Regions from separate parts of the Rhizobium sp. CECT 9324 genome, predicted to be linked through region 1. Evidence: riboswitches for the same ligand, from Rfam matches in the RefSeq annotation. Region 1 holds a riboswitch; each other region holds the start of a gene.
What was found. A riboswitch is a leader RNA that binds a small molecule or an ion and turns the genes downstream of it on or off. The one in region 1 is predicted to bind thiamine pyrophosphate.
Positions count from the first base shown of each region.

Region 2: linked by a shared signal. The riboswitch ahead of thiC (phosphomethylpyrimidine synthase ThiC) and the one ahead of thiD (bifunctional hydroxymethylpyrimidine kinase/phosphomethylpyrimidine kinase) in region 1 are both predicted to bind thiamine pyrophosphate.
Region 3: linked by a shared signal. The riboswitch ahead of thiB (thiamine ABC transporter substrate binding subunit) and the one ahead of thiD (bifunctional hydroxymethylpyrimidine kinase/phosphomethylpyrimidine kinase) in region 1 are both predicted to bind thiamine pyrophosphate.

Region 1 covers NZ_CAKKMZ010000001.1:889,447-892,718, forward strand. Annotated here, with positions in the region: gene LQ231_RS04225 (peptide chain release factor 3) at 1-796, shown strand, start outside; gene LQ231_RS04230 (HAD-IA family hydrolase) at 851-1,525, opposite strand; TPP riboswitch at 1,666-1,762, shown strand; gene thiD (bifunctional hydroxymethylpyrimidine kinase/phosphomethylpyrimidine kinase) at 1,818-2,636, shown strand; gene LQ231_RS04240 (GFA family protein) at 2,650-3,048, opposite strand; gene LQ231_RS04245 (pirin family protein) at 3,134-3,272, opposite strand, start outside.
Region 2 covers NZ_CAKKMZ010000001.1:3,882,634-3,885,905, forward strand. Annotated here, with positions in the region: gene LQ231_RS18825 (sialic acid TRAP transporter substrate-binding protein SiaP) at 1-395, opposite strand, end outside; gene LQ231_RS18830 (FadR/GntR family transcriptional regulator) at 431-1,177, opposite strand; TPP riboswitch at 1,448-1,571, shown strand; gene thiC (phosphomethylpyrimidine synthase ThiC) at 1,665-3,272, shown strand, end outside.
Region 3 covers NZ_CAKKMZ010000001.1:394,103-397,374, reverse strand. Annotated here, with positions in the region: gene thiP (thiamine/thiamine pyrophosphate ABC transporter permease) at 1-963, opposite strand, end outside; gene thiB (thiamine ABC transporter substrate binding subunit) at 974-2,014, opposite strand; TPP riboswitch at 2,061-2,174, opposite strand; gene LQ231_RS01825 (ABC transporter ATP-binding protein/permease) at 2,309-3,272, shown strand, end outside.

The sequences.
Region 1 (3,272 bases):
GCTCGGCGATTTCGCCCCGCCGCCGCGCGACCAGGTGGCTGACATACGCACCGTGCATGCCGCCGAAGACAAGATGACGGCCTTCGTCTTCAAGATTCAGGCCAATATGGATCCGAACCACCGCGACCGTATCGCTTTTGCCCGTATCTGCTCCGGCAAGCTCGAGCGTGGCATGAAGGCGCGGCTGGCCCGCACCGGCAAGCAGATGGGCCTGACGGCGCCGCAGTTCTTCTTCGCCTCGCAGCGCCAGCTCGCCGACACGGCCTATGCCGGCGACGTGGTCGGCATTCCGAACCACGGGACCTTGCGCATCGGCGACACGCTGACCGAAGGCGAGAACCTTGTCTTCCAGGGCGTGCCGAATTTTTCGCCGGAAATCCTGCGCCGCGTGCGCCTCGAAGATGCGATGAAGGCGAAGAAGCTGAAGGAAGCCCTGCAGCAGATGGCCGAAGAAGGCGTCGTGCAGCTGTTTTCCCCGGAAGACGGCTCGCCCGCGATCGTCGGTGTCGTCGGCGCTCTACAGCTCGACGTTCTGAAGGAGCGACTGGCTGGCGAATACACGCTGCCGGTCTCCTTCGAGATGTCGCGTTTCTCGGTCTGCCGCTGGATTTCCTCCGATCAGCCTGCCGAACTCGACAAGTTCATGACCCAGCGCCGTGGCGATATCTGCCGCGACCTGGACGGAGATCCGGTGTTCATGGCGCAGGACGCGTTTTCGCTGCGCTACGAAGCTGAGCGTTATCCGGCGATCAAGATGGTCGCGATCAAGGAATATCACGTCGCCAAGGCGGCGTGATATTCCGTGAACTTCGGCGCGGGGCGCTTCCAGGCTTCCCGCTGATGCGCCCCGTCAGCCCGCCCGCACGATCTGCATGCCGCCATCGGCGTCGACATGGACCCGCACGTTTTCGTAGCTGGCCAGGCTCGGATGCCTTGTTTCCATGGCATGACTGTGGGTCGCTGTGACCACCATGACATCTGAGCCCGCAGCCTCGCCCGCCAAGACGCCGGCCATGACATCTTCAAACACCAGGCAGCGGGCAGGATCGACGCCGAGATGGCTTGCGCCGAGCAGATAGCCGGCGGGATTGGGCTTGCCGATCTTGACATCCTCGGCGGTGATGATCGTCGGCGGTTGTGGCAGGCCGGCGGCCTCGATGCGTGCCCGGGCCAGAAGGGCCGGGGCAGATGTGACGATCGCCCAGCGCGCGGGAGGCAGGCCGTTGAGGAAGTCGATTGCACCGGGGATGGCCACAACGCCTTCGACATCCTCGATTTCGCCGCGCTCGATTTCCAGGGCTTCCGCGACCGCATCGACACCGGGCAGGGCGAGCCCGCGGATCGTGTCGATGCCGCGCTTGCCATGCATTGTCGGCAGGAAGGCCGCAACGTCGAGCCCGTGCCGTGCCGCCCATTTCCCCCAGACTCGTTCGGCGGCCGCAATGGAGTTGAGCAACGTCCCGTCCATGTCGAACAGGAAGCCGTTGTAACGTTTGTCAAAGACGGTGTTCTGGGCGGAGGTCAATCGCGAAATCCTTGAGATGTGGGAACAGGCAGATTACGCACGTAGCTATTTTTGACTGTTGCCGCAAATGGTTCGGTGCGCTTCGCGGGGCATCCGGCGTTTCACATGACAGCAGCACGGCCTTGGTCTAGAACATCATAATTGAGAGACAGGGGCGTTCGTCGAGAGATGGACTGAGAAGCACCCTTTGAACCTGAACCAGATAATGCTGGCGGAGGGAGTTGCTCGGGACGATTTCAGGATTGACTTCGCGATCCGTCCCACCAACTGCCCCGCTTAAAAAGGGGTGTCCGTGAAAACCAGTTCCACTTCTATCGCAAACGTCCTGTCGATTGCCGGATCCGATCCGTCGGGAGGTGCCGGGATCCAGGCCGACCTGAAGACATTTTCGGCGCGTGGCTGTTACGGCATGGCGGCGATCACGGCGTTGACGGCACAGAACACCCAAGGGGTTTCGGCTGTGCAGGCGCTGGATCCCGGTTTTGTCGCCGAGCAGATCCGGATGGTTTTTGCCGATGTCCGGGTCGATGCGGTGAAAATCGGCATGATTGCCAACGCGGGCATTGCCAGTGCAATTGCGGGCGCGCTCAGGCCGCATCGCGGAATTCCTGTCGTGCTGGACCCGGTGATGATCGCCAAGGGCGGCGCCTCACTGCTGGACCCAGAGGCTGTTGCGGTATTGCGGGATGAGCTTTTGCCGCTGGCAACGCTGCTCACTCCCAATCTGCCGGAAGCGGCGGCTTTGCTCGGTGAAGCCGAGGCCGAGAACCGCCGCGTGATGGAATCGCAGGCGGTGCGGCTGGCTGTGGGTGGCGCGGCAGCTGTGCTGTTGAAGGGTGGACATCTTGCCGCCGCCGACAGCCCCGATCTCCTGGTCCTGGGTGAGAGCGTCCACTGGTTCGAAGCGCCGCGCATTGAAACGAAGAACACCCATGGTACAGGCTGCTCGCTGTCGAGCGCGATTGCTGCCGAACTTGCCAAGGGGCTCTCGCCGTATGATGCCGTCGCGGTCGCTAAGGACTGGCTGGCTGAAGCTGTCCGTTTGTCGGGGACGTTGTCGGTCGGTTCTGGCCATGGCCCGGTTCACCACTTTCACGCGCTCTGGCAATAGCGCGATTGGGCCCCTATTCCCCGGATGATGCGGGAATATCGCGGATGTCGCTCACCCATTGCAAAGCCGATCCTGTCCAGCTCTGATGGTTGGGTGTCAACGCCTGACGTTGATCGACCGTGCCGAGACGAATGGCGATACTGCTGCCGGTAGCGTCGACCCGCCAGAGGGGTGAGCCACAGGTATCGCAGAAAAACTGGTCGCTCGGCCTGCCGCTATCCGCGACCTTGCGATACCGCCGTGCGGTACCGGCAAGGACGCGGAAATTATGCGGTTCGACGCCGACGCTGACCCGGTAGGCACCACCCGTCAGCCGCTGGCAATCGACGCAGTGACAGATGCCGACCTCTTGAGGATCGACGTCGGCTTCGTAGCGGATGGCGCCGCAGTGGCAACTGCCGGTGATGAGCATCGTCCATCTCCCACAAAAAGAAAACCCGGCGGAGGGGGCCGCCGGGCAAGGGGAACTTGACTACCTAAGCCTTGCGGCTGTGTGATTAATGATCGACCTTGATAAAAGTTCCATTCTGCAATTCCTGCATGGCCTGCATCAATTCCTCGCGCGTGTTCATCACGATCGGACCGTGCCAGGCGACAGGCTCCTTGATCGGCTTGCCGGTGACCAGAAGGAATCGG
Region 2 (3,272 bases), 3.0 Mb from region 1:
TAACCCTGGGCAAGACGTTTGAAGACATCGCTCTTGGTATAGGCAATCAGGTGTGCCGGATCGCGGAAGGTATAGGGATAATATGTGACGCCGATCGGCGCATATTCACGCGCTGCAAAGCTTGAACCCGAGATGATGATGTCAACCGTACCGAGCTTCAGGCCCTGGTTGAGGTCGGCCTCCTTGCCGAGCTGCGATGCCGGAAAGACATCGATCTTGTAGCGCCCTTCGGTGCGCTTGCCGATTTCCTCGGCCGCCCAGACGGATTCAGAATGGAAAGGTTCCGACGTCTCGTAGACATGCGCCCACTTCAGAACGGTTTCGGCCTGCGCGGTCAGCGCCGAGGCCAGAATGGCGGCGGTTGCGCCCATCAGCATTTTCAGTTTGAACTTCATCTTATTCTCCTCCCAAGTTGAAGTCAGTCGATCGGCTAAATGCCGCCGGCACGCCTCCATGCGGCCGGTATCGAACCGTCGGTCGTTTCCTCCTCGAAACTTTCCGACAGGCGAAGCTGTGATTGGTCGAGATGGGCACGCATGGCGGCCCGGGCTGCCACTGGATCCGCGGCTGCAATTGCATCTCGAATGGCGCGATGCTCCTCCATCGCGGCCCTCCAGGTATCCTTGTTTTCGAAATAGCTGGCGAGCTTTTCAAAATAGGGTGTCATGCGCATATCGTGAATGCTGCCGACGAAACGGTTCAATGTGGCATTGGCGATGATACCCGACACGATCACATGGAAATCGCGATCAAGGGCCAAGGCGGCACGGCGATCATCCAGTGCCGCGTCCATCTTGGCCAGATTGTCGTCGAGCACCAGGATGTGTTCGGGCCTGGCCAGCCGTGCCGCTTCCTCGGCTACAGCACATTCGACCACCGCCCGCGCACGTAGCAACTCAAACGGCCCTTCAAAATCTTCCGGCGGCAGGTCAGCGACTGGCACCTTGCGCGCCGTCACATAGATGCCGGAACCCATGCGGATATCGATGAATCCCTCGACTTCGAGCACGATCAATGCCTCCCGAATGGTCGGACGCGAGACGCCGAGCTTCTGCGCCAGATCACGCTCGGCCGGCAGCCTTGACCCCGCCTGCAATTCGCCGCGCTCGATCAGGCCTCGCATCTGGTCCGCCACCTGGCGATACAGGCGGCGCGATTCAACGGCGGAGAAAATCATGGTCTGCAGCGTCCTTCTGGACAGGTGGCCAAGTGGTCATACCAATTAGAATGAAGTGATACGCCTGCAAACAACGATCTGTCAATTGCAAGAATGCCAAATGGAATACGAATAGCGCTCCGCTGCGACAAGCACGGTGATTGGGATCATGATGCCCGGACACTGCCTCGCGCAACCGACGTCATCGAATTAGCGTCGGCATCGGGATCGGCCGATCCCACCGCTTTCGATCGGCACTTGACGCGGCAAGCCATATGTTCGTAACCTTAAGTCATTCACCAGGGGGGTCCCGTCAAGGGGCTGAGAGTCTGCTGAGCTTTTTCGAAAGCAGCGCAGTGACCCGTTGAACCTGATCCAGTTCATACTGGCGTAGGGACGGTGCGAGCGCTGCAATGCCAAGAGTCCATTCTGTGGACTGAAGGCAGGCGTCTATCCATCTTTCCGGCTGACATGACTGGGTCTCCAACATCAAACTTGGAGCCTCACGATGAACATTGCCCAAAACTTTACGAAACCCGAAGTCACCACCGGGCCACTTCCTGCCTCGACAAAGATCCATCTGGCCGGCGAACACCACCCGGATATTCGCGTGCCCATGCGACAGATCGCGCTTCATCCGACCTCGGGTGAGCCTCCCGTCAACCTATACGACAGCTCAGGCCCCTATACCGATCAGGCGGCTACGATCGCGATTGATGCGGGTCTCCCCCGCAACCGCACCGCCTGGATACGCGCCCGCGGTGATGTCGAATTATATGACGGCCGACACATCAAGCCGGAAGACAACGGCTTCGTTTCCAACGACCGATTAACGCCGGAATTCCCCGTGCGTCACCCGCCCTTGCGTGCAACCGACGGCAAGGCCGTCACCCAGCTCGCCTATGCCCATGCTGGCATCATCACACCGGAAATGGAATTCATCGCGATCCGCGAAAACCTGGGCCGCAAGGCTGAAACCCAGACAATGTCCCGCGATGGCGAGAGCTTTGGCGCGCATATTCCAGACTTTGTCACGCCGGAATTTGTCCGCCAGGAAGTGGCCGCCGGCCGCGCGATCATCCCGGCCAACATCAACCATCCCGAACTCGAGCCAATGATCATTGGCCGCAATTTTCTCGTCAAGATTAACGCCAATATCGGCAATTCCGCCGTCACGTCTTCGATGGCGGAAGAAGTTGAAAAGATGGTGTGGGCGATCCGCTGGGGCGCCGACACAGTCATGGACCTGTCCACCGGCCGCAACATTCACAACATCCGCGACTGGATCATCCGCAATGCACCGGTACCGATCGGCACGGTTCCTCTTTACCAGGCACTGGAAAAGGTCGGCGGCATTGCCGAGGACCTGACCTGGGAGGTCTATCGCGACACATTGATCGAACAGGCCGAACAGGGCGTCGACTATTTCACCATCCATGCCGGCGTCAGGCTTGCTTACATTCCGCTGACCGTCAATCGCGTCACCGGCATCGTCAGCCGCGGTGGTTCGATCATGGCCAAGTGGTGTCTGCATCATCACCGAGAGAGCTTTCTCTACGAGCATTTCGAGGAAATCTGCGACATCTGCCGGAGCTACGACGTGTCGTTCTCGCTCGGCGACGGGCTTCGTCCGGGTTCCATTGCCGATGCCAATGACGCTGCCCAGTTTGCCGAGCTGGAGACCCTGGGCGAATTGACTCAGATCGCATGGGCCAAGGATTGCCAGGTGATGATCGAAGGTCCCGGCCATGTGCCGATGCACAAGATCAAGGAGAACATGGACAAGCAGTTGAAGGTCTGTGGCGAAGCGCCCTTCTATACGCTCGGACCACTGACCACCGATATCGCACCCGGCTATGACCACATCACCTCCGGGATCGGTGCCGCCATGATCGGCTGGTTCGGCACGGCCATGCTTTGTTACGTCACGCCGAAGGAGCATCTCGGCCTGCCCGACCGCAATGATGTGAAAATCGGCGTTATCACCTACAAGATCGCCGCCCATGCCGCCGATCTCGCCAAGGGTCATCCCGCGGCGCAACTGCGCGATGACGCCCTGTCGCGGGCACGCTTCGAGTTTCGCTGGGAGGACCAGTTCAACCTGTCGCTCGATCCG
Region 3 (3,272 bases), 500 kb from region 1:
GGCATTCACCCCCGAGACGATCACCTGCGCCAGCGGCAGCACGAGAAACAGCCCCGCCAGCAGGAGCACGGCAGCATCCAGCAACCGGATCGGCAGCCCCATGCCGTCAAATCGGACAAACCGCCGGCCGCTGGTCTGGCCGGTATCGACCGCCGCCGGCAGCAGGCTCAGGGCAGAAAGGATCGCGCCGGTGACGACGATCTGCATCAGCGCCAATGACACCGCCCGTTCCGGATCGAAATCGAAGCGCAGCGCCTGATAGATCGCCACCTCGATCGTCGTTGCCGCCGGCCCGCCGCCAAACACCAGAACCAGGGTGAAGCTGGTAACACAGAGCATGAAGATCAGCCCGCTGGCACCCGGAATGACCCGCGCCAGCACCGGCCATTCGATGAAGCGGAAGATCGACAGCGGCGACAGGCCGAGGCTTGCCGCCGAGCGCCAGTATTCCGCCGGCACCCGCTCTAGCGCCGACAGCATCAGCCGGGTCGCCAGCGGCAGGTTGAAGAACACATGCGCGATCAGGATGCCGGAAAGTCCGTAGATCGACACCGGTTCGGCAAGGCCGACAAAGGCTAGGCCATCATTGATGATGCCCTGCCGCCCGAAGATACCGATCAGCCCGAGCGCCCCGATCAGCACCGGCAGGCCCATCGGCACGGCCATCAGCCGGATCAGCCAGCGGCGACCGGCAAACCCCGGCTGGCGCGCCAGCGCACTGGCAACCGGCAGGGCAAGCATGACCGACAGAGCCGTCGACAGGGCCGCCTGAAACAGCGTGAAGCGCAGCACCGAATGCACCACCGGATCGCCGATCACGCCAAGCGATGCGCCGTCCATCCGGCCGCGGAGCAGCGCAACCAGCGCCGTCCCGATGAAACCCGCGACCAGCGCCAGCACCAGAAGACCGCCGGCCAGAGCCGGCAGCCTTTCCGCGTTTGACAGGATGCGCGGGCGTGCCATGCCGCAAGGCTCAGTTCAGCGTCATCGCTGCCAGCCATTCGTCGATCCACGCCTTGCGGTTGGCAGCGACCTCGGCCGAATTCATCAGGAAGGTGGTCTTCGGCTGTACCAGCTTGCCAAAGGCGTCGGGCAGCGGCTCGGATGTGGCCGCCGCCGGCATCATCCAGTTGTTCGTCGGAATGGTATCCTGGAAGCCCGGTTCCAGCATGAAGGCGAGGAACTGCCGGGCCAGATCCTTGTCCGGCGCGTTCTTCAACAGGCCCGCGACCTCGATCTGGATGTAGTGGCCCTCGGAGAATTCCGCCGCCTGGTAGCGATCGGTCTCTTCCGCCACCATGTGATAGGCCGGCGAGGTCGTATAGGACAGCACCATCGGCGCCTCGCCCTTGGTGAACAGGCCGTAGGCCTCCGACCAGCCGGGTGTCACCGTCAATACGCGGCCCTTGAGCTTCGCCCAGGCTTCCGGCGCCTTGTCGCCATAGACCGACTTGACCCAGAGCAGCAGACCGAGCCCGGGCGTCGAGGTGCGTGGATCCTCGATGACGATCTTCTGGCTCGGGTCGCCCTCGACCAGTTCCTTCAGGCTCGTCGGCGGATTTTTTACCGTCTCACTGTCGTAGACCACGGCGAAATGGCCGTAGTCATAGGGCACGAAGACATCGTCGGAAAAGCCGCCCGGCACCTTGGCCTTGGCAAGATCGATGCCGGAGGCTTCAAAAAGGCCGGTCTGCTTGGCTTCCTCGGTCAGGCTGGTATCGAGCCCGAGAACCACATCAGCCTTCGAGCCTTCGCCTTCCAGCTTCAGCCGGGTCAGCAGGGCCACGCCATCGGCAACGCCGACGAAATTGACCGTGCAGCCGCAGCTCTTCTCGAAGGCTTCCTTAACCTTCGGACCCGGACCCCATTCGGAAATGAAGCTCTCATAGGTATAGACGGTCAGCACCTTGTCGGCGGCATGCGCCGGCAGCACCAGACCTGACCCGAGAAAGGCTGTTGCGAGAAGCGCTGCGGCAAGACCGGAACGCAAGGTGTCGACGAGATATGATGGCATGACGCCCTCCTCCTAAAAAACAATTGATCTCGGGATAGGGCGCTTTGCGATCGACGCGTCTAATCCCTCCGCCGGTGTTAACCGGATCAGGTTCCGCGGGTTGGCTGTCGCCTCTCAGCATTTCGTCCCGATGGAACGAAAGGCACCCCGTTAGAGCAGTCTTGAGATAGCGCGCCGCGCGGGTCGGCGCAAGATGGGCCTTGCGTATCGTGCACGGCAGGGCCGCGCCAAAGGGTAAGGGAAACGCAAGCCCTGCATGCTAGACCTTGTCTGCGATCGATGGGATGAGTGCGCATGGTAACCTTTCATACCGAACAGCAGAGCGCTGCCGAGGGCACGCTGCCGGCTGCCGAACTGAGCTTCAACCGCCAGCTTTCGATAGCCCTGGACAGTTTCTGGCAGTCGGCGGTGCGCAACCGCATTCTGGCGTTCGCCACCGCCCTGCTCGGCATCATTCTTCTCACCGCCTACGGCACGGTACTTCTCAACCAGTGGAATGCACCCTTCTACAACGCGCTGGAACGGCGCGATCTTTCAGCCTTCCTCAACGAATTGCGCAACTTCGCCTTCATCGCCGGCTTCCTGCTGCTGCTCAATGTCATCCAGACCTGGCTCAACCAGATGACGGCGCTCTATATGCGCGAGGGCCTGTCGCGCGATGTCGTCGACCAGTGGCTGACGGACAGGCGGGCCTTCCGCCTGTCGATGTCGAGCCCGCTCGGCGTCAATCCCGACCAGCGCCTGCATGAAGACGCGCGCAAACTCGCCGAAATGACCACCTCGCTGACCATTGGCCTGGTCCAGTCGACCATCCTTCTCGTCAGCTTCATCGGCGTGTTGTGGAACCTGTCGAGCAATTTCACCTTTCATGTCGGCACATACAGCTTTGCCATCCCCGGCTACATGGTCTGGGGCGCCATCCTCTATGCGCTCGCAGCCTCGCTGCTCAGCCAGCTTGTCGGCACCAAGCTCTCGCGGCTCAATGCCGATCGTTACGCCCGCGAGGCCGAGCTGCGATTTTCGCTGATGCGGGCGAACGAAAATCTCGAGGCGATCGCACTCGCCCGCGGCGAGGAAACCGAACGCCGCCATATCCACCAGACGCTCGACACGGTCATCGGCTCGATCCGCCATCTGGCCATGGCGCTGACCAATCTCACCTGGGTCACCGCCGGCTTCGGCTGGCTGGCGATCATCGTGCCGATCCTGATCGCCTCGCCCGCCTATTTCGCGGGCCCGATGAGCTTCGGCGGCCTGA